DNA from 4 places in the Intestinimonas butyriciproducens genome. Region 3 is predicted to be linked to each of the others. Evidence: riboswitches for the same ligand, from Rfam matches in the RefSeq annotation. Region 3 holds a riboswitch; each other region holds the start of a gene.
The links. Region 3 has a riboswitch for cobalamin ahead of SRB521_RS02910 (ABC transporter substrate-binding protein). Riboswitches for the same ligand answer to the same signal wherever they lie in the genome.
Positions count from the first base shown of each region.

Region 1: linked by a shared signal. The riboswitch ahead of SRB521_RS09655 (nitrogenase component 1) and the one ahead of SRB521_RS02910 (ABC transporter substrate-binding protein) in region 3 are both predicted to bind cobalamin.
Region 2: linked by a shared signal. The riboswitch ahead of SRB521_RS11810 (S-layer homology domain-containing protein) and the one ahead of SRB521_RS02910 (ABC transporter substrate-binding protein) in region 3 are both predicted to bind cobalamin.
Region 4: linked by a shared signal. The riboswitch ahead of SRB521_RS04445 (apurinic/apyrimidinic endonuclease family protein) and the one ahead of SRB521_RS02910 (ABC transporter substrate-binding protein) in region 3 are both predicted to bind cobalamin.

Region 1 is NZ_CP011524.1:1,926,452-1,933,757, reverse strand. Features, by position in the region: gene SRB521_RS09660 (nitrogenase component 1) at 1-406, opposite strand, end outside; gene SRB521_RS09655 (nitrogenase component 1) at 403-1,905, opposite strand; cobalamin riboswitch at 2,041-2,227, opposite strand; gene brnQ (branched-chain amino acid transport system II carrier protein) at 2,364-3,662, shown strand; gene SRB521_RS09645 (dihydrofolate reductase family protein) at 3,812-4,492, opposite strand; gene SRB521_RS09640 (hypothetical protein) at 4,629-5,612, opposite strand; gene SRB521_RS09635 (MATE family efflux transporter) at 5,724-7,070, opposite strand; gene SRB521_RS09630 (hypothetical protein) at 7,101-7,306, opposite strand, start outside.
Region 2 is NZ_CP011524.1:2,378,431-2,385,736, reverse strand. Features, by position in the region: gene SRB521_RS11830 (transketolase) at 1-110, opposite strand, end outside; gene SRB521_RS11825 (DeoR/GlpR family DNA-binding transcription regulator) at 337-1,086, shown strand; gene SRB521_RS11820 (response regulator transcription factor) at 1,352-2,029, shown strand; gene SRB521_RS16550 (hypothetical protein) at 2,026-2,640, shown strand; gene SRB521_RS16545 (sensor histidine kinase) at 2,561-3,289, shown strand; cobalamin riboswitch at 3,633-3,858, shown strand; gene SRB521_RS11810 (S-layer homology domain-containing protein) at 3,996-5,672, shown strand; gene SRB521_RS11805 (hypothetical protein) at 5,720-6,025, shown strand; gene SRB521_RS11800 (DUF4430 domain-containing protein) at 6,022-6,954, shown strand; gene SRB521_RS11795 (energy-coupling factor transporter transmembrane component T) at 7,103-7,306, shown strand, end outside.
Region 3 is NZ_CP011524.1:556,529-563,834, reverse strand. Features, by position in the region: gene SRB521_RS02915 (FecCD family ABC transporter permease) at 1-993, opposite strand, end outside; gene SRB521_RS02910 (ABC transporter substrate-binding protein) at 995-2,107, opposite strand; cobalamin riboswitch at 2,287-2,407, opposite strand; gene pyrE (orotate phosphoribosyltransferase) at 2,598-3,275, shown strand; gene SRB521_RS02900 (JAB domain-containing protein) at 3,318-4,019, shown strand; gene uvrB (excinuclease ABC subunit UvrB) at 4,164-6,131, shown strand; gene SRB521_RS02890 (UvrB/UvrC motif-containing protein) at 6,234-6,371, shown strand; gene SRB521_RS02885 (UvrB/UvrC motif-containing protein) at 6,474-6,611, shown strand; gene SRB521_RS02880 (transposase) at 6,746-7,159, shown strand; gene SRB521_RS02875 (TIGR04076 family protein) at 7,156-7,306, shown strand, end outside.
Region 4 is NZ_CP011524.1:894,964-902,269, reverse strand. Features, by position in the region: gene SRB521_RS04465 (histidine kinase N-terminal domain-containing protein) at 1-93, opposite strand, end outside; gene SRB521_RS04460 (ANTAR domain-containing response regulator) at 90-686, opposite strand; gene eutL (ethanolamine utilization microcompartment protein EutL) at 762-1,412, opposite strand; gene SRB521_RS04450 (ANTAR domain-containing response regulator) at 1,563-2,159, opposite strand; gene SRB521_RS04445 (apurinic/apyrimidinic endonuclease family protein) at 2,414-3,388, opposite strand; cobalamin riboswitch at 3,693-3,878, opposite strand; gene SRB521_RS04440 (cupin domain-containing protein) at 4,012-4,452, opposite strand; gene SRB521_RS04435 (ethanolamine utilization protein EutH) at 4,486-5,715, opposite strand; gene SRB521_RS04430 (BMC domain-containing protein) at 5,776-6,327, opposite strand; gene SRB521_RS04425 (4Fe-4S dicluster domain-containing protein) at 6,333-7,306, opposite strand, start outside.

The DNA of each region.
Region 1 (7,306 bases), 1.4 Mb from region 3:
CCAAGGAGGTCAGTGCGGCCTCATAGCCGTCCTCCAACCCGCCGCGGTAGCCGGCGGCCTCCACGGTCACCACTCTGGCCCGCCTCTGAAAGGCCTTTGCCGCCGAATGGACATCGTCCTGAATGATATCACTGACGCAGCCGGTCACCAGGAAGATCACCTCAGGGGAGCAGAGCTCCTCCGCGTGACGCAGGGCGCGGGACAGCGACTCCTCCCCGCCGAAGATCACATCGCTGTCGCTGATGACCGTGCAGGTCTGGCGGATGTCCGCCATATCACAGGCCGCATGGAAAGCCATAGAGCCAAAATTACACCCCACCACCGAGTGGAGCAGGACCACGCCGCCCTGGATACCGGTAAGGGCCTGGTGCGCGCCAAAGAGTTTGCAGCCGTCCGCCGTTTTCATTGCACATTTTCCTTTCGATAGAGCCACATGCGCTCCCACATCTCTTTGGCCCACAGACTTTCAGAGCCGTCATACAGGGGGTAATGGCGGGTCTGAAAGGGCATCCGGTTCAGAATGAGTTCGTCCCGTGCGGTGCGGGCGGACAGTCGGTCACAGAGGCGGAATACGTTCCGGACATAGGACTCAAAAGAGAGGGAGACGGTCTCGCTCATAGCGGGGATCAGGGGCGCGCCCAGCCCTTCCAGGGTAACGTCCCCCGTGCCCACCACCGCGTCCACAACGGCAAAGACCTCACGCAGTTCCGCCTCGCCGGGATTCAGCAGGATGGGGCTGCCGCCGGCATAAAGCCCCGCGGCGTCCTGAATCCGGTCCATCAGCTGTGCCTCCAGCTCTGGAGTCAGGGCCATCTCGCGGCGCATCTCGGGGGTCAGGATCAGACAGATGTGGCTGATCGGCAGCCCCAGGCTGGCATACAGCTTGAGGCGGAGCGGAGCGGTCTGTAGCCCGCGGCACACCAGAGCGCAGCGGTAGTCCGCCAGTGTGCGGCGGGCCGTTTCGGTCTGGGCCAGCGCCTTCTCCGTTTCTGTAGCGATAAGGGGCTCCATCTCGTCCAGAAGGCCCAGCTTTTCCCCGATATCACGGTAAAAGAGGGCGATACCCTCCAGGCCCGTATAGCGTCCGGCGCCGCCGAGATGGAGATAGTCGGTGCCGAACCTTTCCTTCATCCTCCGGGCCCAGCGGACTCGTTTGACCAGGTTGAGCCGGGCGGCCGGCGCCGTTATCAGAAGTTCCAGCGGTGCGCTGGGGATCCAGCAGTGGACGGTGATGCCGCACTGGCCCAGAAAAGAACCGATTTCCTTCAGGACCAGGGTGCCCTCGCTCCCCCAGCCCACCGTCTCAATATTCACGCTGCGGGGAAGGGGGGGCTGGGGCTCCATCACTTGCTCCACCAGGGCCCAGAGCACCTCCGTAAAGCCGCACCCCTTAAGCTCCAGTTCCAGACGGTTGTCTCCGGTGATTTTCTGACGGGCCAACTCCCGCACCCGCGTGCGGGAATAGTTTTTGTCCCGGTGAGAGAAGAGCTCCGACTGGACGGCAGCCACCCGAATCCCCTGGGTGCGGGACGCCTCCGCCACAGCGCGGATGTCCTCGTTCAAGATATCGCTCACAGGGGTGGGGACGATCAGAATGAGGGCGGGACGGTAGCGATCCCAAGCTTCCGAGACGGTGCGGCGCAGCGCGTCCGCTCCACCGCATATGATCTCGCGCTCCGTGAGGTCGGAGCACAGCAGAGGGTAAAAGGGCTGGTGCCGGCGCCTGGCGGAGTGCCGGTAGTGAAAGCCGCAGCCCCTTGGGCCGTGGAGTATGACGACCACACCGCCGCCTATCTCTCCGGCCGCCCCCACACTGCCGGAGACCTTCCCGTTGACCCCGAAGGTATGAAGCAGGGCGGAGGGATACATCAGGGTGCGAAGATCGTCAAAGAAGGGCTGGTGCATGCAGAATCACCTCTGAAAAAATAAAAAGGGTCGCATAGCCGTTACGGCTATGCGACCCGAATTCGTCGCAAAAAACCAGTATGAGAGCAAAACGGCTCCATACTGAAACTCTGTCCAGGCTCGTTTCCACGCAAGCAGACAAGAGATATACAAGCATGTCTTCTGGCTTACGCAGCGAAACCTCCGCCTTCCCAAGAATGTGAACATTCTCAGTGGCAACAATGGAGGGGCCTGATGCGCATACAGCGGCGGGACCGCGCGGGATTCTCACCCGCTTCCATTTTCACCGGTAAAAACCGGAACTTGTACATATGACAATATACTACTTTCTGATCGAAAGCACAAGAGTTTTTTCATAGAATCTCACGGACAGGCGAAACGGCCTGTTTACAATGGGAGAATACTCCGGTATAATAAATTCCTAAAGATGTGAGATTTCGGTCGGACGGAGGAGCGCGATGAAAAAGCTCAGTGGAAAACGCCAGGCGCTGGTTGGATTCACCCTTTTTTCCATGTTTTTTGGCGCGGGGAACCTGATTTTCCCACCCGGAGTCGGCGCGCAGGCGGGAACGCTCACCTGGCCCGCCATGCTGGGAATGGCGTTCAGCGCAGTGGGACTGCCGGTGCTGGGCGTGGTGGCGGTGGCACGGTCCGGGGGACTTGCCGCGCTGGGGAACCGGGTACATCCACTCTTTTCACGGGTGTTCACCATTTTGGCCTATCTGTCCATTGGCCCGTGTCTGGCCATTCCCAGAACGGCCAGCACCTCCTTTGAGATGGCGGTCCCTCCCTTTGCGGGGCCGGACGCCCCCCTCGGGCTGCTTCAACTGCTCTATTCGCTGGTGTTTTTCGCCGCTTCCCTGTGGGTGGCGCTCCGTCCGGAGAAGCTGACGGATCGCCTGGGCAAGGTCATGTGCCCCATTCTGATCCTGCTGATCGTGGTCACCTTCGTAGGCTGTCTTGTAAATCCGCTGGAGGGCTACGGACCGCCCCAGGATGCGGCCTATGCCGCAAATCCCGTGGCGAAAGGCTTCCTAGACGGCTACCAGACCATGGACACCATTGCTGCCTTGGTCTTCGGCATCATCATTTCCCTGAATATCCGTGCCATGGGAGTGGAGCGGGAGGAGGACGTGGTGAAGAGTACGGTCCGGGCCGGCTGGATCGCCGGCGCCATGCTTCTGGCCGTCTATTCCATGCTGGCCCACGTGGGAGCGCTGTCCGGAGGGGCTTTCCCGGGGGCCGCCAACGGCGCGGTGGTGCTGACCAATATTGTTCCCGCCCTGTTTGGAAAAACCGGCAGCCTACTGCTGGCGGCGATTTTTGTCATTGCTTGCTTCAATGTCTGTGTGGGGCTCATCAGCTCTTGCGGCGAGTATTTTTCCCTGCTCTGGCCCAGACTCTCTTATCGGGGATGGGCCGCGATGTTTGCGGTGGTAAGCATGGCGATCGCAAATGCCGGGCTGGACCTTATCCTTCGGATATCCGTTCCAGTTCTGGGGGCGATCTACCCGGTGGCCATTGTGCTCATTGCGCTCTCCTTCTTTCAGAAGCGGCTGGCGGAGCATCGCTGCGCCTATTCGGTCCCTGTGGCGGTTACCGGTGTGTGCAGCGTCCTCTTTGCGCTAAAGGATCTGGGAGTCCCAATCCCGCTCCTGGACGCGGTGCCTCTGGCCTCCATTGGCTTGGGCTGGGTGATCCCGGCTCTCCTGGGTATTCTGGTGGGCGTCCTGCTGCCGGAAAGAGGAAAACAATAAAAAAAGGAATGGCGGAAGGGTAAGGCTTCATAAAGAAGTTAAGGGCAAGGCAGACCATTGCGGTCTGCCTTGCCCTGTTTATAGTGTGTAACCCACTATGACACTTTCGGGGAAAGTGCTCGTGGGAAAGAGCAGTAAACTGGAAGTTGTCAGCGGATTACCTGGTAACGCAATCTGAGATACGAGTTTTCCAAGACCATACATTCTTGCAATTTCAGCACACCCAATTGGGATAATTCACTTTCTGATAGCAAAGATTTCCCGTCAATCAGTGTGGATGTATCCTTGCCGCCAATTAAAATGGGGGCAATAACAATATCAATATAATCAAACAGCTTTTCCCGAAGAAACAGCCCGTTTAATGTACCGCCGCTTTGTATGGTGATTCTCTCACAGCCATATTCTGACTTGAGTTTTGCAAGTGCATCAGGCAAAGACAACTTGCTCTGACAGATGATATGAAGGTTGTCCTCATTCACCTGAAATGCCGGATGGTCTGCGTTGGATGTGACCAGCACAAATTTTTTTGAGCGGGCGCAAAAATAGCGAATACCTTGTTTGCTCAAATGATTGTTGTCGATGATTACAAAGGAAACAGGCGACTTATTCGGCATTTCCTTCGAGTTGACGCCCATCTTTTTCTGTACTCTGCCAGAATTGAGCGACCACAAATCGGTTGTCTGCTCTATCTCATAATACTGGTGCAGTCCTTCTTGAACGCCCACAATTTTAGGGAAATCTCTGTCTACATCTAAATCATCTGTTGCCCCTGTACTGATTTTTCCATCAACAGACATAAGCATAAACAGCGTTGTGATCGGTCTATCCATTTTATCTCTCCTAACTCCGAGTTGTCGGTGAGATCGTTATAAAGAAACACCCGCCGAAAAGCAGCTTCTTCTCGGCGGGTGTTAGCTTCCTTATGGCAGGTCCTCCCAACCAGACGGTTCCGCCCCTTCCTTTCTATTATGCGGGGGCGTCCGCTACAACCATGAAATTGGCCAGGCCGAAAGCGGAGCCGGTAAAGATGACGTCGGCCTGCACACTGCCCGCTTCCACGGAGGGAACGATGTTTTCATAGAAGAGGGAGACACCGAAATCGGCGCGGATGGCGTCGCCGGAGACAGAGAAACTGACGATGCCGTCCCCGCACTGGCCGGTCTGGAAAGCGCCAGGCGTCAGGCCGTCCTGCTGCAGAGCGGGGTCCGGCTGGAACCGGTGGCTCTCCCCGGCGGCGATGGTAACCCCGCCGACCGACGGGTCATGGGTATAGGTCACGATCTGAGACAGAATGGCCTGATAATCCGGCGGGGCAAACCAACAATCTGTCCAGAGCGTCTCGGACTCAAATTCAATGATGTGGAGATCCCAGATGCTCACGCCGGTACCAGAGTCTGTGTAGACCAGCAGAGCCAGCTCCAGCTCCAGGTCTCCGTCGAAATCGCCGTAGGCCATGGCGGGCAGAACGGCGCGGGGGGTAAGATAACCCAGATCCAGGTTCTTCCATTGAGCGCCCACCCGGAGAATGAGTCCGTAGCCGCCGCTGAGGCCGTAGAGCCAAGTGTCGTGGTCGGGAATCTGGGCAATGAGGTAGAGCGGTTCGGTGCCCTCCAGAACTGCGGTGCCGCTGGTTATCAGTTGAGTTGGAAAGTCATCCAGGGTCAGCGCGTCCGGGTCGAAGGTCTCCTCCGGCAGGGGCGGCTGGCTCACATCGGGAGAGGGCTCCGGAAGAACGGCGGTGTCAGTGGCGGGCGCGGCCGTGGGGGAGACAAGGGGTGTGGACTCCACGGGGAGCGCGGTGGTCGGGGCGGAGGGTGCGGCGGTGGGGGTATCCACAGGGGTAACAGTTCCGGCGTCAGGGGCGGGGGTAGAGGATCCATGTTCAGGGTCATTGGTACAGCCGGCCAGAACCAGCAGGCAGGCGGCACACAACAGAAAAAGCTTTCTCAAAAGGAAGGCCCTCCCTTCCGTTCACAGGCGTACAGAATGGTTCATTTGTAGATTATACCCGCTCTATGCGCGGAAAACAACTACAAAGTTATAACAATCAGGAAACGAAACTCATCTCTCCGACATGGGCACAAGCTTCTCGCGGTAGACCTTGCGGTAGAAAAGCAGCGCCAGCAGGCACGAGAGAAGCTCCGCAATGGGGAAGCACAGCCACATAAAGCGTGGTGAGAAATGGCCCAGCAGTAGCGCTGCGGGCAGGATCAGGACCAACTGACGGGACAGTGAGACCGCCAGACTCAGCATGGACGCTCCCATGGCCTGAAAGGCGGCGCATAGGATCACGGAGACCCCGGCAAAGACAAAGCCGGAGGAGATCATCCGTAGCGCGGACACGCCGGTGGCGAGGACGTTGCTCTCAGCGTGGAAGAGCTGGAGAAAGCGGTGGGGAAAGAGAGCCAGCAAAAGCGTACCCACCGCCATGATGACCACGCCGATCTCCAGGGCAAAGCGGATCAGCGCCACGATGCGGCCCCGGCTCCGGGCGCCGTAGTTATATCCCACCACAGGGGTGAGCCCGTTGTTGAGCCCAAATACCGGCATAAAGATGAAGGATTGGATCTTGAAGTAAACGCCCAGAATAAAGACGGCGCTCTCAGAGAAGAGGGCCATGATTTTATTGAGCCCCAAGGTCATAAAGGTGGCCAGAGACTGCATCACGATGGCAGGCAGCCCGATGCGGTAGATCTCCCGAATGACGTCTCCGCTGGGGCGAAAGCGCCGGGGAGAGAGGGAGAGGTCCTTCCGTCCGGACACGAGAAAAAAGCCCACAGTCATCCCCAGAAGCTGTCCCGACACTGTGGCCAGCGCCGCGCCCGCAACGCCGAGAGGGGGAACGGGGCCGCATCCAAAGATGAGAAGGGGGTCAAGGATCAGGTTGAGCACCGCGCCGATGCCCTGGATGATCATGGGTCCCAAAGGATCGCCGCTGGCCAGCAGAATGCGCTCGGTGGCGAATTGCATGGTGATCCCCACAGAACAGCAGGTGACGATGGAGAGATAGATGCCGCCGTAGTCCGTGATCAACGGGTCGCAGGTGAAAAAGCCCATGAAGGGCCGGGCCAAAAAGAGGCCGAAAAGAAGAAAGACCAGCCAGGAGAGAAGATAAACGAAAACACCGTTCATAGCCACGGCGCTGGCCCCGGCTCTGTCTTGCTCTCCCAGGCGGCGGGACAGAAGCGCGTTGACGCCCACGCCGGTGCCCACGCAGACGGCGATCATGAACATCTGCACAGGGTAGGCCAGTGCCAGCGCCTGAAAGGCCTCGCCGCTCATCCAGGAGACAAACATGGAGTCCACCATGTTGTAAAGGGCCTGGATGAACATGGAGAGCATCATCGGCCAAGCCATATGGAGGAGGAGGCGGCGCGCTGGCATGGTCCCCATCTTGTTTTCGTCCAAACCTAGACCATCCTTTCGGGAAGGCGGAGGTCACACCACGGTGGTGGGCTCCACCCGGAGGTTGCGGAGGGTGAAATCCGCCCCGTCATATTCGATGTCCGCCAAAACATTGGCAAACCACGCGCCGGTGGACTCCGCTCTGGCGCCCAGAATAACGGTAAACACACCGTTTTGTTCCCGGAAAAAGCTGGTAGCAAAGGACATCCTGCCCGGGGACTGACGGTACTGCTCCGGGA
Region 2 (7,306 bases), 1.4 Mb from region 3:
GACAGGGAGCCGCCGATATGGCCGGAAGCCGCGGTGTGGACCATATCCATTGCCAGCAGGCGGGCGCGGGCCGCGGTCACGGCCAACGCATGGGCGCAGGTCTGTTCCAAGCAGGATCATCCTTTCCACGTTGCAAAAATAGGGGATCGCCGCCCGAAAAGGAAACCTGCGGGCCGCGGTCCTATCACTGCCCCATTATACCCCCGGCCCCCGGGTGACGCAAGAGAATTCTTTCGTTTGAATGTACTTTTGCTTGCGTTTTCCGGAGATATGCGCTATGATACTCTTTAAGAGAAAACACGCCACATTTCATACGGCGGGATGGAGGCTTTCGCATTGTTCAATCAAAGGCAGTTGGAAATCATCGATCTGCTGCAGACGGAGGACAAGGTCAGCGTCAGTGAGCTCACCCAGCGGTTCGGGGTATCGCTGGTGACGGTGCGGCAGGATTTGAAAAAGCTGGAGGACCAGGGTGTTCTCAAGCGGACCCACGGCGGGGCGATCCCCGTGGACAACGGATACGACACCTCCACCCGGATGTGGAACAACTACGAGCAGAAGCTCCGCATCGCCCAGCGGGCGGCCTCCATGGTCAGTGACGGGGAGACTGTCATTGTGGAGACCGGTTCCACCTGTTCCTTGCTGGCCAGGGAGCTAGCCTCCAAGCGGGGGGTCACGGTCATCACCAATTCGGTATTTCTCTGCAACTTCGTAAGGCGGTGCCCCGCGCTGGACGTGGTACTGCTGGGCGGCTCCTTCCAGCACGACGCCGAGGCCAATGTGGGCCCCCTGACCAAGCTGGGCCTGGCCCAGTTCTCGGTGGACAAGTGCTTCATCGGAGCCGACGCCATCAGCGAGGATAAGGGGGTCTCCACCATCAATCTGTTCCGGGCCGAGGTGGCCCGGGCCATGGCCAAGTCGGCCAAAAAGATGATCGTTTTGGCAACCTCCGATAAGGTGGGGGCCAGCGCGGTGGCGTCCAGCTTCCCCCTGGCCTCGGTCCACACTGTGATTACGGACAAGGATCTGAGCCGGGAGGGCAGGTCCCTGCTGGACGGCGCGGGCGTGGAGGTCATCACTGTCTGAGCGCGCGGAGGCACTTGCCGAGAGGCTGAGGCCCCCGGCCACGTCTGTGGCCGGGGGCCTTTTGCGGTGGGAAGGAGCGTAGATTCTCTTCCCGCCCACGCACGCGGGAAGGTGCGCGCCCGGACGCCGGACGGCCGGGAGACACGATGGGAGGAGAGAAAAGGGTGCGCCACAATGAAAGTTCAGAACGCTGCCTTCACTTTTCAGACAAATTTCAGCTTTGGGGCGTAGACTGAGGACCAAAACTGAAAAGAAGTGGTACGACATGCGGGTACTGATTGTAGAGGACGAGGTGCGCCTGGCCGAGGCGCTGGGGCAGATCATGGCGGAGCACCGTTATTTGGCCGATCTGGTGTATACCGGACCGGACGGACTGGAGTATGGACTAACCAACCAGTACGACGTCATCGTGCTGGACGTGATGCTCCCCGGCATGGATGGGCTGGCGGTGGCCCGGGGACTGCGGGAGGCCAAAGTGTCCACCCCCATCCTCGTGCTTACCGCCCGGGACGAGGTCCCGGACAAAGTGGCGGGCCTGGACCATGGGGCCGACGACTACATGACCAAGCCCTTTGCCACGGAGGAGCGGCTGGCGCGGATCCGGGCGCTGGCCCGGCGGAAGGGGGAGGTCCGGACGGAGCTGCTCACCTACGCCGACCTCGCCCTCAACCTCTCCGCCCGCTGCCTCCGGTGCGGAGAGCGCGAGGTGCGGCTGGGATTCAAGGAATTTGAGGTGCTGCGCCTCCTGATCGCCTATCCCAAGATGGTGGTCCCCAAGGAGGAGATCATTCTCAAGGTCTGGGGGGCGGACAGCAATGCCGAGGACAACAATGTGGAGGTCTATGTCTCCTTCCTGCGGAAAAAGCTTCTGTTTTTGGAGTCCGGCGTCACCATCCGTACGGTGCGGAAGGTGGGCTACTTTTTGGAAGTGGAAGAACCATGATCAAGCGCCTGCGCAAAAAATTTATTCTCACCAATATGCTCCTGGTCGCCCTGGTGCTCATCACCGTCTTTGGCGTGCTGGTGGGCTACAATTACCAGCGTCTGGTCCGGCAGAGCGAGGAGGCTATGCGCACGGCCCTGAAGTGGAGCGACGACGCGCCGCCCCCTGTGTTCCAGTTCGGCGCGTCTCATGAGGAGGAAATGGAGGAACAGGGCGAGGAACGCCGGTTCACGATGGTGCCAGTCTTTGTGGTCCTGCTGGACGAGGACGGCGGTCCCGCCCAGGTCACCGGCGGCAACAATGTGGAGGTATCCGACCAGGTGGTGGCCCAGGCCGTGGCCACAGCCACGGAGGAGAGCGGCGCCATATCGGGGTTGAACCCGCGCTATCTGCAGGACACGGACCGGGGGGGAGAACAGCCGGATCGCCTTTGCCGATATGGGCTGGGAGACCGACTCACTGTGGCCGCTGATCCGCTCCTCGCTGCTGGTGGGGGCGCTGGCCCTGGGCGGTTTCTTCGTCATCTCGCTGATGCTCTCCGGACTGGCCCTCAAGCCGGCGGAGGAGGCGTGGGAGCAGCAGCGCCGCTTTGTGGCGGACGCCTCTCATGAGCGCAAGACTCCACTCACCGTCATACTCACCAATACCGGCATCCTCCTCGCCCACAGCGGGGACACCATCGCACAGCAGCAGAAATGGGTGGAGTATATCCGGGACGAGGCGCAGCGGATGCGCGCCCTGGTGGAGGACCTCCTCTTCTTGGCCAAGAGCGACGCCGGAAAGGAGACTTCTCCGGTCACCGCGCCTGTGGATGTTTCAGAGCTCACCTGGAGCGCGCTGCTTCCCTTTGAGCCGGTGGCCTTCGAGCAGGGCGTGGAGATGGAGAGCGAGATCGCCGACCAGCTCACTGTCCAGGGCAATGCCGACCAGCTCCGCCGGCTGGTGGCCATTCTGCTGGACAACGCTGTAAAATATGCCGGAAACGGCGGCCGGGTCAAGCTCGTCCTCTCACGCCCGGAGCGTGGCGGCGTCTGCCTGACGGTCCACAATACCGGACCGGCTATCCCGCCGGAGCATCTGCCCCACCTGTTTGAACGGTTTTACCGCGCCGATGACTCCAGGGCCAGGACTTCCGGCGGTTATGGCCTCGGCCTCGCCATCGCAAAGCGCATCGTGGACGGGCACGGCGGCTCCATCACCGTGTCCAGCAGGGAGGACGCCAGCACGGACTTCACGGTGAGGCTGCCGCATAGTCAATAGACACGCCCGGAAAGCCAAGGGGAAGATTCACACATTGTTCACGCATCCTTCAAAGATTGTCCATTCATTTTCGGGAAAGCTGTGGTATCCTTATCAGCGTAGACAGGAAAGCAAACAATCATTGCCGTACCATCTATCTCAAACCTCCTCTCTCTTTCTCAACACCAACGAAACGCGGCGGCGCCCCAAAAGGCGCCGCCGCGTTTCGTTGGTGCCGCACGGGCGGGGCGGAAACGTGCAATTGACATTTCGGCGGCGGAATAGTATTCTATAAGGGACCGGAATACACAGGGAAACGCCTCTCGGCTCTGCGCGAGCCATGGGGGAGCCGTGAAATACAAAATTGAATACTGCTTTGAGTGGCCCGCACGAGGGGCTGCCGCAGCCTTGCGGCGTGTATCGTGTGGGATGAAAAGGGAACCCGGTGAAAATCCGGGACGGACGCCGCCGCTGTAAGGGTACGTTCGGCCAGTGACGAAAGTCAGCCATTGTATCGGATCGGATACGATAAGGCGGGCCGATGAGAAGTGTACCTAAGTCAGAAGACCTGCTTGAAGTATATCCTCCACCGTGCGTGAAGTGGATCAGGGATAGACTGCGACAGGACGACACAGGAAAACGGCTGTGGCGCGGGGCAAAGCCCCGCGCCACAGCTTTTTTTGACGAAAAGAGGCCATTTGTAAGGAAGGAAAAGGAGGAGAAACGAATGAAACAGAGATGGAGACGGCCGGTATCGCTGGCGCTGGCATGGGTACTGGCGCTGAGCCTGAGTACCGGAGCGTGGGCGGCGGTGTCGGACGAGAGGCTGGCCGACACCGTTACGGACACAGCGGCGTACATGTACCGCACGGTGAAGGATCCCCAGGTGGGGTCCATCGGCGGCGAGTGGGCGGTGCTGGGCCTGGCGCGGAGCGGGTATGAGGTGCCTGAGGAGTACTATCAGAAATACTACGCCACGGTGGAGAGCTATGTGAAGGCCTGTGACGGGGTGCTCCACGACAAGAAATACACGGAATATTCGCGTCTCATTGTGGCGCTCTCGTCCATCGGAAAGGACGCGCGGGACGTGGCGGGGTACGACCTGACCAAACCCCTGGGCGACTACGGCAAGACGATTTGGCAGGGGCTCAACGGCCCGATCTGGGCGCTCATCGCGCTGGATTCAAAGGACTACCCCATGCCGGAAAATCCCGAAGCGGCGACGCAGGCGACGCGGCAGATGTATATCGACCGCATCCTGGACTGCCAGCTCCCGGACGGCGGATGGAGCCTGTTCGGGGGCACGGCGGCGGCGTCCTCGGGGGACGGGGTGTCGGACCCCGACATCACGGGGATGGCGCTCCAGGCGCTGGCAAAGTACCAGGACCAGGCGGCGGTGGCAAAGGCCACAGAGGAGGCCCTGGCGTGCATGTCGAAGCAGCAGGACGCGAGCGCGGGCTATGCGTCCTGGGGGACGACCAATTCGGAGAGCTGTGTACAGATGATCGTGGCGCTGTGCGAGCTGGGGATCCCGCTGGACGACAGCCGGTTCGTGAAAAACGGAAAGACCATGCTGGACAATCTGATGACCTTCTATCTGCCCGGGAACGGTTTCCTGCACACGGCGGACGGGTCGGGCTCGAACCAGATGGCCTCAGAGCAGGCATTCTATGGCCTGATCGCAGCCCAGAGGGCCCGGGACGGGCGGAACAGCCTCTACCGGATGGGAGATTCCCTGACGGTGACGGGTGAGCTGGCCGGGGCCAAGCCGGGGGAGGGACTGGAGGGGAAGGACCCCGCGGTCACGTATATGCCCATCGTGGACCGTGAGGCCACCTTCCCGGACATCACCGGCGTGAACGCCCACAAAAACCAGCCCGCCATCGAGTCCCTGGCTTCCCGCGGGGTTATCAGCGGGAAAAGCGACGGGAACTTCGACCCGGACGGGGACATGACCCGGGCGGAATTCGCCGCCATCGTGGTGAAGGCTCTGGGTCTGGCGCCGGCGGCGGCGGACCGGTTCACCGACGTGCCCGCGGACGCGTGGTACGCGGGATATGTGGGCACGGCCAGCACGTACGGCATCGTGACCGGCACGGGAGACGGGAGCGCCTTCCGGCCCGACGGGACCATCAGCCGCCAGGAGGCGGCGGTGATGGTGGCCCGGGCGGCCAAACTCTGCGGGATGGACACGGCCCTGGACACCGGCGCCATTCGGGACATCCTGGCTCAGTTTACCGACTATGTGACCACGTCGGAATGGGCCCGGGAGGGGCTGGCCTTCTGTTACCAGGAGGACATCCTGGACCAGTCGGCTCTGGAGATCCGACCCACTGCGGCCATCAAGCGCTGCGAAATCGCCCAGATGCTGTTCAACCTGCTGGGCAGCGCCAATCTGCTGTAAATCTGTAAAGTTCTGTAGAGTAAGGAAAAGGAAAGGAAGTGCCCATCATGCATGTGAACTGGTTCAAGGACCCTGACAACGTGGTGTACTGCAAGGAGGAGGAGGTCCTCCCCCGGCTGTCGAAGGAGCTGGGGATCGGAGATCTGGCGGAGCGCGTGGCAGCCTTCCGCGCGGCGCCCGCAGCGGAGGGGATCAACCTCAAGGGGCTCCGGCGGACAACGCTGAAGCTGTTCGTCCCTAATCTCACCTTCCCCGAGCCCATAGAGATGGGGGAGAACGTGTGGATCTACATGGGGGAGCTGTGTCCGGCGTACTGCCTCTATACACCGTGGGAGGACGGTGAGAAGAAGTGAAGCTGACCAGGGGAAAGGTCGTCGGCGTACTGGCGGTGCTGGTCATCCTGGCGGCGGCGTTCTGGTATGGCGGCGGTGCGCCGGGGTTGCAGGGGTGGACGGTGGAGAAAACCACCCCGCCCCCCGTTTCTCTGGAGACGGCCGGCTCCACACCCCAGACCACGCCTTTACCGTCTGCAAGTCTGGTGCCCGCCGCCTCGGCACTCCCCGCTCCAACGGAGAACCCCGCGGCGCAGGAGGAGACGGAGCCGGCGGCCACCCCCGCGCCCACCTCCGGGATCGAGTCCCGGCCCGGAGGACTGGAAGGGGGATTCACCGCAGAGGAGAAGATCGCCGCTGCCCAGGCCATCGCGGGAGGCTCCTCCCCCGGTGTGGAGAAGGGGGACGCTGCGTACTCCGAGGCCCATGGCATGGTCCTGGACCCCAACACGGGCAAGGACAAATATCTCACAGACCCGGTGCCGGAGGGAAAGCCGCTGCCCGTAGAGCCCCAGGACGCCTCCATCTCAGATACGGCCTATACCTGCACACTGTCCATCTCCTGCGCCACGATCCTGGACAACATGGACTGGCTGGACCCTGAAAAGGTGGAGCTGGTGCCGGAGGACGGCTGGATCCTGGAGCCCACCACCGTCACCTTCTACGAGGGGGAGAGCGTGTTCAACGTCCTCCAGCGGACCTGTAAGCAGAAGGGCATCCATATGGAGTTTGAGAACACGCCCATGTACAACTCCGCGTACATCGAGGGCATCCACAATCTCTATGAGTTCGACTGCGGGGAGCTGTCGGGGTGGATGTACAAGGTAAATGAATGGTTCCCCAACTACGGCTGTTCCCGCTACCAGCTCAAGGACGGGGACGTGATCTGCTGGGAGTACACCTGTGACCTGGGTGTGGACGTGGGGGGCTTCTACTCCACTGGAGGCTGATCAGAGAGCATAGCGACAGAATGTAGCAGGGGCGCGGGAGACCGCGCCCCTGGAACGGATGTGATGAAAAACGCGGCACAGAGATACCTTTTCCAGCTACCATCCCGCCGTCAACTTCCTGTACTTCGGGCTGGTGCTGGGCTTTACGATGTTCTTTATGCACCCGGTCTGCCTGGGGATCTCACTGGTGTCGGCCCTGATCTACGCCGTCTATCTGGGCGGTCGGAGGGCGGTGCGGTTCCAGCTGTGTGGCCTGCTGCCCATGCTGCTGCTGGCGGCGGTGGTGAACCCGGCGTTCAACCACGAGGGCGCGACGCTGCTGACCTACCTGCCTTCGGGAAATCCGCTGACC
Region 3 (7,306 bases):
GACCACCGGGGAGGCCACGGTCCGTCCCACCAGGTCGGCCAGGATGAGCAGACATCCGCCCAGCAGGGCGCTGACCGGGAAGAGGACCCGATGGTCCCCGCCCACCAGCAGACGGGCGATATGGGGGGCCACCAGACCCACGAAGCCGATGACCCCGGTGAAGCTGACCACGGTGGCGGCGATGAGGGTGATGAGCAGCCCGGAGACACAGCGCAGCCGCCCCACATTGACCCCCAGGGCCACGGCGCTCTCATCCCCGGTGGTGAGCAGATTATAGTGCCATGCCCGGGAGAAGAGGATGGGCAGGGAGACGCCCAGCACCGCCGCGGTGAACAGGATCTGGGGCCAGGTGGACTGGGACAGGCTCCCGAAGGTCCAGTTGACAATGGCGGTGAGCTGCTGCTCGTTGGCGATGTACTGCATCCCGGCGTTGAGCGCGGAGAAAAAGTAGTTCAGCGCGATACCCACCAGTACGATGGTGGTGCTCCCCAGCCCCTTGGCGGAGGAGATGCCGTACACCAGCGCGGCGCACAGGAAGGCCAGAACAAAGGCCCCGAACACGGTGGTGAGCTGGGTGGTGCCCATGAAATTGAGGCCGAAGACGATCACCACCGCCGCGCCCATAGCGGCGGCGTTGGAAAGGCCGGTGGTGAAGGGGCTGGCCATAGTGTTGCCCGTGATGGCCTGCATTACCAGTCCGCTCACTGCCAGCCCGATCCCCGCCAGCAGCGCCATCACGATCCGGGGCAGCCGCAGGTGGAGCAGGACGGTGAGCTCCGTCCCGCTCAGGGGCCGGGCCTGGAGGGCGAGGGAGGGGAAGGCCGTGGCCAGCAGCCGGGCCGGGGTGACCTCCGCCACCCCGGCAAAGCAGCTCACCACGAAGGCCGCCAGCGTGGCCGCCGCCACCGCCGCGGCAAAGAGCGCCTTGAGCCGCCGGTAGCTCCTGATCTCCTCCCCCAGCGCGGGGCCGGGCGTTTCCACATACAGGGACATATCAGGGCAGGCGGTAGACGTGGCCCTCGATGGGGCCGACTTCCTGCATGGACATCCACTCGTCGAACACGGCGTCGGGGTCGATGTCCGCGCACTCGTCCGGATAGAGCCAGGTGGCGGTGTACAGGGCGCCGATGAGCTTGCCCAGGCCGCCGGCACAGAAGCCGGTGGTGCAGTAGAGGTTCTTGTTCTGGACGGCCTTCAGGTCGGACCAGCCGGGGCGGCTGACCATCTCGGCGGTTATCTCCTCATACATCTCCTGGGTGGGGGGCGTATACACGCCGGTATTCTTCAGGGCCGGGCCCGAGCTGGTCTTGATGATGAGGTCGGGGTCGGCCAGCAGGATGGCCTCGGGGTCGATGTCCTTGCCCGCCAGGCTCTCGTCGCCGAAAATGTTGATGGCCCCGGCGGAGACCAGCATGTTGTGCCAGCCGTCGTTGGAGGTGCCGGGGATGCAGGTGGTGTAGGGATCGCCGTACTCCCAGTAGACGGTCTTTTTCTCGGCCACGTTGGCCAGGCATGCGTCCAGCTTCTGCTGGTTCTCCTCATAGAACGCCCTGAGCTCGGCCGCCTTCTCCTCTACATCGAAGATCCGTCCCACGGCCTCGATCTGGTTGACCAGGTCCGCGTTGTCCCAGCCGGTGACCACCAGCACCTTGATGCCGAAGGGCTCCAGCATCTCCTGGTCCTGCTCATAGGTGCCGTTCTTAGGGGTGATGAGGACCTGAGCTCCCAGATCCACGATCTTCTCGTAGTTCAGCTCGCTCTGGCCCTTGCCGATCACGTTGTCAGGGTCGAACTGGCTCCAATAGACCCGGTCCTGGGCGGTATTGGTGTCCACGGCGATGACGCGGTCAATGGCGCCGCAGGCGCGGATCAGCTCGCTGTTGTAGCGGTTGGCCACCACGGCCCGCTCCACAGGCCAGGGGATCTCCACTTCACGGCCCAGGCCGTCCACCACCACCTTCGTGGTGGGCTCTTCGGCGTCGGGCGTGGCGGTGGGCGCTGTGGTCCCGGTGGGTGCGGGGGTGCTCTGGGCCTCCTGGCCGCCGCAGCCGGCCAGGAGGGAAAGGCTGAGGGTCAGCGCCAGGAACAGGGCGAGGGTTCGTTTCATGTCGGTTCTCCTTCTCTGTTTTAAAATATGTAAGGCCACAGGGCGCGTTCCCGCGTCCCGCAGCGGCTTACAGGCAAAAAAAGATTTCCTGTCGGCACAGCAGCGACAGGAAATCTCGGGCATAAAAAATTCCGTCCTCTGATGGTCCGTCAGATTACGACGCAAGGCATTCTGTCCAAGTATCCTGGCTCGGGTTCCCCGCCGCCGTGCGACTTCCCAGACCCCTCGGGTCCAGTGTCCTGACTGCACAGCGGCTCCCCCTTACAGTGGCGGCACCGCACCGGAATTACACCGGTTTCCATAAAACAGAAGCGTATATTTAATTCTATATTTTAGTATAAGCCTCCTTCCGTGGTCTGTCAAGAAAAATTCCCGGCCCGGCCCCTTTCCGCGCGTCTTTTTCCACCCCACTTCCTCCTTGTGCGCCCCCTTCAATAGTGATATAATATTTCGACTGAAATCGAAACAAACTGGAAAGGGGCCAATGCTCATGTCTCACTCTTATAAGGAAGCGTTCATCACGTTCATGGTGCGCTCCGGCGTGCTCACCTTCGGCGACTTCACCACCAAATCCGGACGCAGGACCCCCTACTTCATCAACACCGGCAACTACAAGACCGGCGCCCAGGCCAGCCAGCTGGGGGACTACTACGCCGCCTGCATCCAGGAGCACTTCCCCGACGGGGTGGACTGCCTCTTCGGCCCCGCCTACAAGGGCATCCCCCTGGCGGTGGCGGCGGCCTCCTCCCTCTACCGGAACTACGGTCGGGACCTCCCCTACTGCTTCAACCGCAAGGAGGCCAAGGACCACGGCGAAGGCGGGGTCATGGTGGGCTACAAGCCCCAGGACGGCGACCGGGTGGCCATTGTGGAGGACGTGGTCACCGCCGGCACCGCCGTGCGGGAGTCCATCGCCCTTTTCCAGCAGGTGGCCGACGTGTCCATCCGGGCCCTCTTCGTCTCCGTGGACCGCATGGAGCGGGGCACCCGGGACTGCTCCACCCTGGACGAGCTCCGGGAGGATTACGGCATCACCGTCTGCCCCATCGTCACCGTCCGGGAGATCATCGCCTTCCTCCACAACCGGGAGGTGGACGGCAAGGTCTATATCGACGACGCCGTAAAGGCCCGCATGGAGGCCTACCTGGCGGAGTACGGGGCCCGTTGAGCGCCGGCGGCGGGCGGGGCCTTTCAGAAAGGGGGCGGCGGCGTGGGACTCCATGACGGACACCGCAAACGGCTCAAGGCCCAGTTTCTCTCCCACGGGGAGGATTTTCACGACCACCAGCTCCTGGAGCTTCTGCTGTGCTACGCCATCCCTCAGGGGGACGTGAACGAGCTCTCCCACGCCCTGCTGGAGCGGTTCGGCTCCCTGGCCGGCGTCATGGACGCCCTGCCCGAATCCCTCCGGCAGGTCCCCGGGGTGGGGGAGCACACCGCCGTCCTTCTCAAGCTGGTGCCCAAGCTGGCGGGGCGGTACGACCGGGACCGGGCCAGCCTGGGCACCGTCCTCAACTCCACCCGGGCCGCCGGGGAATTCCTGGCCCCCTATTTTCGCCAGGGCGCCCGGAACGAGATGGTCTATCTGGTGTGTATGGACGCCAAGCGCAAGGTGCTGGGCGTCCACAAGCTGGGCGAGGGCTCGGTGAACGCCGCCGACATCACCTCCCGCAAGGTGGTGGAGACCGCCCTGGCTCAAAATGCCACCACCGCCATCCTGGCCCATAACCACATCTCCGGCCTGGCCCTCCCATCCCAGGCCGACCTGAGCACCACCCGCAGACTCCGGGCCGTTCTCCGGGAGGTGGGGGTGGAGCTCTCCGACCACCTCATCTTCGCCGACGACGACATGGTCTCCCTCCGGGACAGCGGCCTGTTTGAGTGGTACGGGGCGGAGCCGCCGGATTTTTAATGGAAGGCCCTTGGGCTTCTTTTCCCCTTGCAATAGAACATTTGTTTTGATATAATATCGGACGGATGTACGATTTCCACCCCCTATGGAGGCGGCGGCAGGCCGCCCCTTTGGAATTTTACGCCTGTAAGGAGGTCTCTGCCCGTGCCTGATTTCAAAGTCGTCTCCCCCTATGAGCCCGCCGGGGACCAGCCCGAGGCCATCGCGGCCCTGGCCGCGGGCATCGAGAACGGGCTGAGCGAGCAGGCCCTGCTGGGCGTCACCGGCTCCGGCAAGACCTTCACCATGGCCAAGGTCATCGAGAAGGTCCAGAAGCCCACCCTGGTGCTGGCCCACAACAAGACGCTGGCCGCCCAGCTCTGCGCCGAGTTCAAGGAATTCTTCCCGGACAACGCCGTGGAATATTTCGTCAGCTACTACGACTACTATCAGCCCGAGGCCTATATCCCCCACACCGACACCTTCATCGAGAAGGACTCCGCCACCAACGATGAGATCGACCGGCTGCGTCTCTCCGCTACCGCCTCCCTCATCGAGCGGCGGGACGTCATCGTGGTCTCCTCCGTCTCCTGCATCTACGGCCTGGGCGAGCCGGACGACTATGCCAAGATGATGGTCCCCCTGCGGGTGGGCGCCGAGTTCCCCCGGGATGAGCTCCTCAGGCGCCTGGTGGAGATCCGCTACGAGCGCAACGACATCGCCTTTGAGAGGAACATGTTCCGGGTGCGGGGGGACACGGTAGAGGTCTGGCCCGCCTATTTCAAGGATACCGCCATCCGCATCGAGTACTTCGGCGACGAGATCGACCGCCTCAGCGAGATCAATGTGGTCACCGGCACCCCGGTCCGGCGGCTGGAGCACCTGCCCATCTTCCCCGCCAGCCACTACATCACCCCCAAGGAGAAGATGGACAAGGCCATCGGGGAGATCTACCGGGAGCTGGAGGAGCGGGTGGCCTTCTTTGAGTCCCGGAACATGCTGGTGGAGGCCCAGCGCATCAAGCAGCGCACCCTCTACGACATTGAGATGATGCAGGAGCTGGGCTATTGCTCCGGCATCGAGAACTACTCCCGCGTCATCGCCGGGCGGCCCGTGGGTTCCGCCCCCATGACCCTGATGGACTACTTCCCCAAAGATTTTCTCCTGTTCATCGACGAGTCCCATGTCACCCTGCCCCAGGTCCGGGCCATGTACAACGGGGACCGGGCCCGCAAGACCACCCTGGTGGACTACGGCTTCCGCCTCCCCTGCGCGTTTGACAACCGGCCGCTGAAATTTGAGGAATTCGAGCAGCGGGTCAACCAGGTGGTGTACGTCTCGGCCACGCCGGGGGAGTATGAGCGCACCCGGGCGGGGCAGATCGTGGAGCAGGTCATCCGCCCCACCGGACTGCTGGACCCCCGCATTGACGTGCGGCCCGTGGAGGGCCAGATCGACGATCTGATCGGCGAGATCAACGACCGGACGGCCCGGAAGGAGCGGGTGCTGGTCACCACCCTCACCAAAAAGATGGCGGAGGACCTGACCGCCTATCTGAAAAACGCCGGCATCAAGGTGCAGTATATGCACCACGATATCGACACCATCGAGCGGCAGGAGATCATCCGGGACCTGCGGCTGGGGACCTACGACGTGCTGGTGGGCATCAACCTCCTGCGGGAGGGCCTGGACCTGCCGGAGGTGAGCCTGGTGGCCATTCTGGACGCGGACAAGGAGGGCTTCCTCCGCAGCGAGACCTCCCTCATCCAGACCATCGGGCGGGCCGCCCGGAACGCCGACGGCCTTGTGGTCATGTACGCCGACAAGATGACTCCCTCCATGATGGCGGCCATCGGCGAGACCGAGCGGCGGCGGAAGAAGCAGGACGCCTATAACAGGGCCCGCGGCATCGTGCCCAGGACCATCATCAAATCCGTTCGGGACGTCATCGAGCTCTCCGCCGAAGAGGAGGAGACCGAGCAGCTCATGCGCCGCAAGACCAAGCTCTCCAAAAAGGAGCGGGACGCCGCCGTGGAAAAGCTGGAAAAGGAGATGCGGGAGGCCAGCAAGCGGCTGGAGTTCGAGTACGCCGCCGTCCTCCGCGACCGCATCATTGAGCTGAGGGGTCAGTAGCCTCCCGCAGCTCTTGGGGCCCCATCGCAGATGGGGCGGCGCGATAAGCGCCGCGCAAGCGTTTTCCCCGCAGGGGAAAACCTTGCCGCAGGGGCAATTTATTTGCCCCGAGGATGTGAGATCATTCGGGGTCCCCATGCGGCTTTGCCGCATGGGGCGATGCGGGAGGCCAGCAAGCGGCTGGAGTTCAAGTACGCCGCCGTCCTCCGCGACCGCATCATTGAGCTGAGGGGTCAGTAGCCTCCCGCAGCTCTTGGGGCCCCATCGCAGATGGGGCGGCGCGATAAGCGCCGCGCAAGCGTTTTCCCCGCAGGGGAAAACCTTGCCGCAGGGGCAATTTATTTGCCCCGAGGATGTGAGATCATTCGGGGTCCCCATGCGGCAAAGCCGCATGGGGCGATGCGGGAGGCCAGCAAGCGGCTGGAGTTCGAGTACGCCGCCGTCCTCCGCGACCGCATCATCGAGCTGAGATGGAAGTAATTTTATTTTGTGATTGGGACCACCGCATATAAAGAGGTGATAAAATGGGCCGGCTTCACAGGCTGCCAAACTATGACTATGGGCAGGAAGGCTGCTATTTTATCACTTTCTGTACCAAGAGAAGGGCCCCTATATTGTCCCGGATCGTGGGGCGCGACGACCCCGGCGCGCCATACCGCCCGGAACTTCTGCCGGCCGGCCGAATTTTGGACCGCTATCTCCAAATGATCCCCACTGCCTATCCGAATATCACCATGCACCATTCTGTGATCATGCCAAACCATGTCCATCTGCTCCTGTCCGTCGATGCGGGGGAACATACGGCCGAAGGCGCGCCGAGGTCGTCGCGCCCCACACAATTGGTGCCGCGCATGATCACCGCCCTCAAGCGCTTTACAAATCAGGACATGCAAAACGACCTCTGGCAGGGCGGCTTCCACGACCACATCATCCGCAGTGAGGCCGATTATCTGCGGATATGGGCATATATGGACCAAAACCCGGCCAAGTGGCGGGAGGACCGCTATCACGAGGAGGCGTATCCATGAAAAGGCCGAGAATCCGGATCACGCTGATCGACAGGAAGGGTCCCTGCGGCTGCCACAGGGGGCACAAGGTGGGGGACAGCTTCGACTTTGACACGGAACGGGGACAACTGTGCCCCATGGCCATGCACGTGGCCTTCCCCTATGTGG
Region 4 (7,306 bases), 340 kb from region 3:
CTGGAGCGTCTTATTATACTCTTCCAGGTAAGAGATCTCATCGTCGGTGAGATCGGTATACTTCTGGCACAAAATACGGGTAATCTGATTCACAGGGGCGCCTCCCCTTTCTCCAGGATCGAACGCGCAACCTGCTCCATGGAGAGGTTTTTTCGCCGGCTCAGCTCCCGGATCAGCACATAGGCCTCCTCCTCGGTAAGACCGCGCTCCTCCATGACGGTCAGCTTGGCCAGATCCACGATCTCCCGGCTGGCCAGCCGACGCTTCAGGCTTCCGCAGTTCTTCTCCAGCAGATAATACTCCTTGGTATGGCTCAGACAGAGCTCCAGGGTGGGCAGGATGTCCTCCGCCCGCAAAGGCTTTGTGAGATAGCCCGCGGCCCCCGCCGCGAGGGCCTGCTCCACGCAGGACTGGTCATCAAAGGAGGTAAGCATCACGATGCACCGGGCGCTGCGCTCCTCCCGAATCAGCCGCGCGGCGTCGATCCCGTTCAGCAGGGGCATTTTCACATCCAAAAGCACCAGGTCGGGCCGCAGCTTCCGGCACAGCGCCACCGCTGCCATCCCGTCGGCGGCCTCCCCCGCCACGCGGTAGGACGTTCCGTCGAAAAAACGTCGCAGCCCCTCCCGGATCGGGCGGTCGTCGTCCACCAGAAGGACGGTCTTCTCACGTTCCTGGTCCGCCATATCCATCCCCCCGTCACATTCTTTTCAGCCTCGGCCTCCCCGTACGGCTGTGCGCGGGGCAATCCAGCCGTATGCTCAGTCGATGGGATTGTCGGCCACGAACTCCACCGCGGCGGCGAAGGCGTCGCAGGCGGACTTACAGGCGGACTGGCTGCCTGTCAGCAGGCCCCCGCCGAAGTTGGTCTCGCTGGGGGGCGCGTACAGCACGCACAGGCGCACATCCGCCGCCTTCAGCGCCGCATCCACTCCGTACATCGCCTCCAGAGGGGGCGCGATCAGATACGCCAGCGCCTCTCCCTCCGCGATCCCCGCTCCCTCGGACAGGTAGGAACCCGTGCGAGAGATGCAGTGGGCATAGTACACGATGGTGTCGTCCTCATTGGCCGAGACGAAGTGGCACACGTTCTCGATCATATCCACGCAGGCGGCCAGACCGGCCTTCGCCTCTGCGGGGTTGGGGGCGGCCAGGATGCCGATGATCTCGCCGGCCAGCTTGGTGTTGGCGTTGGCCGCGCCGGCGTAGAAGCTCTTGGCATATGCCACGCGGCAGTCGGCCTTCTTCGTGGCCTCGTCCAGGGCGGTATAGGTCACATCATCACAGTCGGACGTGACCAGGGCCAGGGACTTCTCACCAGGCAGAAGGCCCAGCTCCTTGGCCAGATCGGCGGCCACATTGGGAATGATCTTGGTCGCCAGGACACTTGCTCTTACAGGATCCCGCTTCATATTTGTTTCCTCCTCATCGTAACGACCCGGGCTCTGTTTGAAAACCCGGGAAGGGTCATACGGACGGTGGTTTTCCCCGCCCAAGCATGTCGTTTTCGATCGACACCCTGTCGAACCTGAACATAGAGCTCTCCCTGGCCAGCAGACCGCTCACTGCTCCGGATTGGCCCCGGGCAGCACGGTGAAAAGCTCCGCGATTTTCAAAAGAGGCATCCGCTTCTCCTCCGCCACCCTCCGCAGAAAGTCCAGCGCATCCCCCGCATTGAGCTTCTCCCGCTCCATGACGGCACATTTGGCCCGCTCCAGCGTCCGGTGCTCACTGATCTGCCGTTCGACTTCGGCACAGTCCTGCCGGATGCGCTCCATGGCTCTGTTCCGCGCCAGAGCTGCGGCCAACCCCGGCAGTAGCTGTTTTTCCGTCACCGGCTTTACCAGATAACCTCCCGCTCCCAGATCTCTGGCTGCGGACACCAGCCTTTCGTCCGACCGCCCTGTCACAAAGAAGACCAGCTCCGCCAAATGCTCCTTTCGCAGGTAGGCGGCCGCCGAAAGGCCATCCAGATAGCGCAGGGGGATATCCAGAAAGACCGTCTCCGGCCGAAGCGCCTCACAGAGCTGGACCAGCTCCACGCCGTCGTTGGCTTCTCCGGCGACCGTATATCCGCCCCGCTCCAAAATCCCCCGCAGTCTCCCGCGGTCCTCCGCGCTGCTGTCTGCCAGGACAACATAGTTTCCCTTTGCCTGCATATTCCACCACACATCCCCCAAGGGGCCTTTCAACAACAAAAAAAGCGCACTCAAACACCGGACGGGTGCTCAAGACGCTTCCGCACATCTCGCATAACAGGCAGATCCGCTCTTTCGCGTGACCCGCTTGACGTTATTTGAATTATACACAAACCTTGGGCTCTTGTCAATGTTTCTTAGGCCTTTTGCCGGGAATTTTCCCAGTGGAAGAGGGACGCACCCGCGTGCGCCCCTCCCCCAACGGACTTTCTTTTCTAAAGAACGCCCAGAGCCCGGCTTTGGATCTCCAACCGCTTGTCCCGCTCCGCACGGTTCGCCGCAGAGAGCTCATGTACCAGCCATTCCGGAGCGATCCTTTCCACCAGCGCCCGTACGGCGGGGGTGGTCCATGGGCGATGGGTATCGATGCTCAGGATATGCTGATAGCTCTGGCAGAACTGCTCCGCATAGTCCACCGGCCAGGGGTCCGGCAGGCTGCCTGTGTGGGCCTTTACATAGGCGCCGCTGAGGCTCTGGTGGAGGTGGATTCCCCGGACCATGCTCCCCAGCCCGCCGTGCTCCTCCAGCATTCGGCTGACCCAGTCCGCCCCTTCCTCCTGTGTCCTGAGCTCCAGGTTCGCATTCATCAAATGGCCGGTATCCAGCATAATGCCCTTATTCTCATACTGAATGCCATCCAGCAGGCACCTGGTAAGCGCCGGCATTGTGAAGGTGAAGCCCGGCCACCACTGGTTCTCCACCAGGAAGGCCAGTGTAAGATTTCGGCCCGAAAGCAGCGTGTTGATGGCCTCCAGCGCCGCGTCGACGACCTCCTGATGGCTGTGCTCCCAACGATAGGTATAGCCCTCCTCCACGGACACATCCGAGACGTGGAAGACCACATACTCGGCCCCCCACCGCACCGCACGGTCGAGATCCTCGGAATAGAGCTTCAACAGGGTGTCCGGCCCCTCCGGTCCGCCGTAAAAGGAGGTCCATGCGGTCGCGCTCCCAAACTTGCGGGTCAGCGCCCTCCGGTCCGCCCGCCAGAAATCCAGCCAGTCCGGGAAGAAGGTCAGATGGTATCCCACATGGAGATGCTCCGGGATATTCTCCGGCAGGTCTTCCCCGCCCCAGATCACCTCCAGCCCGTCGCAATCAAAGTGTCGGCAAGCTGCCTCCAAGCTCCTGGTCGGTGGATACTCCGCCAGCGTTCCGGCAGTCATCGGCATACTGATCAGCTTTTTCAACCAAACGCCTCCTTTCTCTCATATGATCTGAAAAAAAGCCGTGGGGCAACCCCTACGTCGGAGCGCCCCACGGTCTTCCCACAGGTGGATATTCCTGGTATGGGCGGGCCCCGCAGTGGCAGCTACGGGCCCGCGTCCTTCTTCGGATCGCCATACCAGTCCAAAGGGAGGTGAAGAAGCCACCTGACACGTCACATAAGGAGTGAGCGCCGACAACAAAAAAGCCGTATCCTCTAACAAGGATACAGCAATAGCCCTGTGGAAGTGACACAGGGGCTGCACCCTCCTAAGCGCGAGGAGGTCTCTCGTGCGCCATACACAGGCAGGTATTCTGACTTAGGTGTCAAACGCGCTCCCCGCCTTCCCAGAGTTCTCACTCCAGTGACATCTTGGGGTCCGCTTCACCAATACAGCAACGGCTTTGTGCGGGATTCTCACCCGACTTCCCTTTTGAGCAAATGAGACCAGCACCTGCGTACCACTTATGATTCAGTTGTCAGCTTGGCTGGTTTTATTATAATCTCCTCTTCAACCCCTGTCAAGGGGAAAAGGAAAAATCTGAAAGACAATATCCCCCCGCCGCCCAATGGGCGGCGGGGGGATGGGAAGGAGGTCCCGCTTCCTTACTGCCAGTCGGCAGGGAACACGGTATAGGCGTATTTGGCGTGATCGGGGGTGCTGAAATGGATATGGCTACCCTTGGGGATGTAGATGACGTCTCCGGCATCTCCGCCTACCACACGCCCGTCGATCTTGATCTCCAGACGGCCTTCCAGCACGATGTCCCACTCGTCATAGGTCAGGGTCCACTCGAAGTCGGCTCCGTCGGTGAGCTCCATGATGCCGCAACCCATGCGGGGCGCCTCTTCCAGAGTGGCTACATCCTTGAGCTTGACGTCGTTCCGCCCCTCAAAGGGCTCCAGCTTCACGGTGGAGGTCTTGACGCTGAGTACGCCGCTGGGATCGACGTGCTTCTCAAAGCCACAGCCGCAGGAGGACGCGGCGGCCGTCTCCGAGAGGACCTTTTCCACGATGCTGCGGATGAGTTCTTCACTTACATTCATAGCGATTCCTTACCTTTCCAGGCGGTCTTGTTGTCAGAACTTTACGTTCTCGATCTTAGCCAGCAGTTTGGGGGCCAGAATATTGGCCACGATAATGGCGGTAACACCAGCCACCAGCTTGCCCACGATCACAGGGAAGATCATGTCGGGGTTGTTGCCAGCGGTAAAGCCCAGGTGATCGCCGAACACAAAGGCGGCAGACACGGCGAAGGCCACGTTCAGCAGCTTGCCCTTCGGGTTCATCTCGCCCATGATGTTGAACATGGCGATGTTGTTGGCCAGATTGGCCACCATGCCGGCAGAGCCCTGCTCGTTCATGCCCAGAGCGGCGCCGATCTTCTCCAGGGGCTTGCCGAAGGTACGGGTGATCCACTCCACCATGGGGAACGCGCCGATGAGGACGATGGCGATCTGACCGCAGGTCAGCAGGCCGCTGTCCAGGCCGCGGGAGCCGTCGGCGGGGTTCTCCACCATGATGTGGAACACGGGGAACATGATACCGGTGATCTGCTCGAACACCGCGATGGCGGTGAGGGCGGTGATCACGATGGTAACGCCGGTGCCGAACTTGTTAAAGCCGTTGATCATGGGACCGGGGGCGAACCACAGGCCGAGGACGATCAGGGCCGCGATGATGATTACGGGGATCAGGTTCTGGATGATGGTGATGAAGTTGAGGTGATACTCTGGGGCCAGGGTATTCATCATCAGGCCGCCGACAATACAGCCAATGGGCACGGTGATGAGACCGGCCAGGACGCCGGCACCCAGATAGCCGCGGTCTTCCTTCTTGATGATGCCCAGAGCCACTGGGATGGTAAACACGATGGTGGGGCCCATCATGGTGCCCAGAATCAGGCCGGCAAAGTTTCCAATGGCTACGTCGCCCTCGGCCAGCTGCATGGCCAGAGGATAACCGCCCATGTCACAGGCCAGCAGGGTGGTGGCGAACATGGCGGGGCTGGCTCCGAAGATGCCGTAAATGGGCTTCAGGATGGGGCCCAGCAGCATGGACAGCACCGGGGCGGCCGCCACAACGCCGGCCATGGACATGGCCAGAGGGCCCATGGCGTTGAAGCCTTCCTCAAACTTTTCGCCGTAACCCAGCTTGTTGCCGCAGATCTTATCGATGGCGCCTACGAGCATGAAGATCATCATGATCATCATGATCACGGAGTTGATGGAAATACCGGAGATCCATGCGGAAATACTCTCGGTAAAGACACTGGGGTCGGCAGCAGCAATCAGTTCACTAAAATCCATATTATGCTCCTTCTCCTTCTCTTGATGAATCGGTTTCGGAGGGCTGCCCCTCCGTTTTGCTTACAGCAGGGACTGGAATAGCTTAGGCGACGGCCTGGGGATGACCGTGGTACCCACCAGGAGCTCCGCCTCCCGCTCCGCCGCGGCCACAGCCGCCCGGACCGCACCCACATCACCGGTCAGGGTCACATAGCCCTTGCCGCCGATGGCGTAGCCGATGCGGACCTCAATGAGGGTGATATTGGCCGCCTTGGCAGCCACATCGGCGGCCGTAATGGCGGAGGCCACAGAGTAAAACTCCAGAACGCCCACGGCACCCGGCTTTTCTACCTGCGTGGTCATGCTGATGGCCTGAATGACCTGAGGATGCACGTTGGGGAGGGTCAGGGTGTCCACCACGCACTCTCCGCCCCGCTTGATTCCCTCAGCCATGGAGGCTTTTACGTCGCCGGTGTCGCCGGCGATCAGGATCATGTACTTGCCGGGGCAGACGGTGGAGGAGCGGATGAGGTCCACCTGGGCCGCCTTCACCATGTAATCGCAGGTTTCGATGCCCCTGGCGATGCTGTTGAGTTCCACCATGCCGATGGCAAGTCTGCTGGCGTTTCCCATGCTTCTCACTCCTTCCGACCGCGGATGCGGGCGCCTTTTTCGGTGATCTCCTCCACCACGCCGGCAATGCTGGCGTGGATATTCGCAGACAAGCCTTCCGCCGCCTGCGCCAACAATTCGCCTTTCTCCACATGGTCGCCCGCTGCCTTTACCGGGATTGCGGGCTTCCCAATGTGCTGTGAGAAGGCGACGAACACCGTCTCTGGGTGCAGTTCCTTACACGTATGGGCGTGGAGCCCGTAATATTGGCTGAGGCCCAGACGAGCCACCAGCCGGTCCGTGGGCGTGTGCCGCTGATCCACAAACTCTCTTGCCTGCGGCTCCATGTTCCGCGGGACCTGGATACCACGGGAGCGGAGCTGCCCTTTGATGTACTGGTTCACTTTTCTCGGAGAGAGCCCCATGGGGCAGGCGAACATCTCACAAACGCCGCAGTCGCAGCAGTTTGCCGCATCTCCAAACGCCCGAAGATATTCCTCGTTGTCCTCCATCCCCTCCTCACGCCAGAGATTCCGCATCACCAGATTGGGGCGGATCTGGTGACCAATGAGGTAGCGGGGGCAGAGGTCGGTGCACATGCGGCACTGAATACAGGCGCTTCTGGTCTGATGCCGGATGGCTGCCATAGGGAGTGCTGCCCGGCGGAACAAATAGTGGTCCTTGGGAAGGACAATGATATTGCCAGTAGTCTTGGTGACCACAGCTGCCTCAATGGCCGCCTGGTCCTCCAGGACCTTGCCCATCATGGGTCCGCCCAGGATCAAAGAATACGCGCCGATGGTCGGCTCTGCCGCCGCCACACACTCGGTAATGGCGGTGCCCACGGGAACGTGGAGCATGATGGGAGCCTTTACCTCGCCCACCACGGAGAGGAACTTATCGGTAACGTTTTTACCCTGCAGGGCGTCGAAGATATTGAGCAGGGTGCCCACGTTGTCCACTACGCATCCCACGTCCAGCGGGAGGCCCCGCTCCGGGA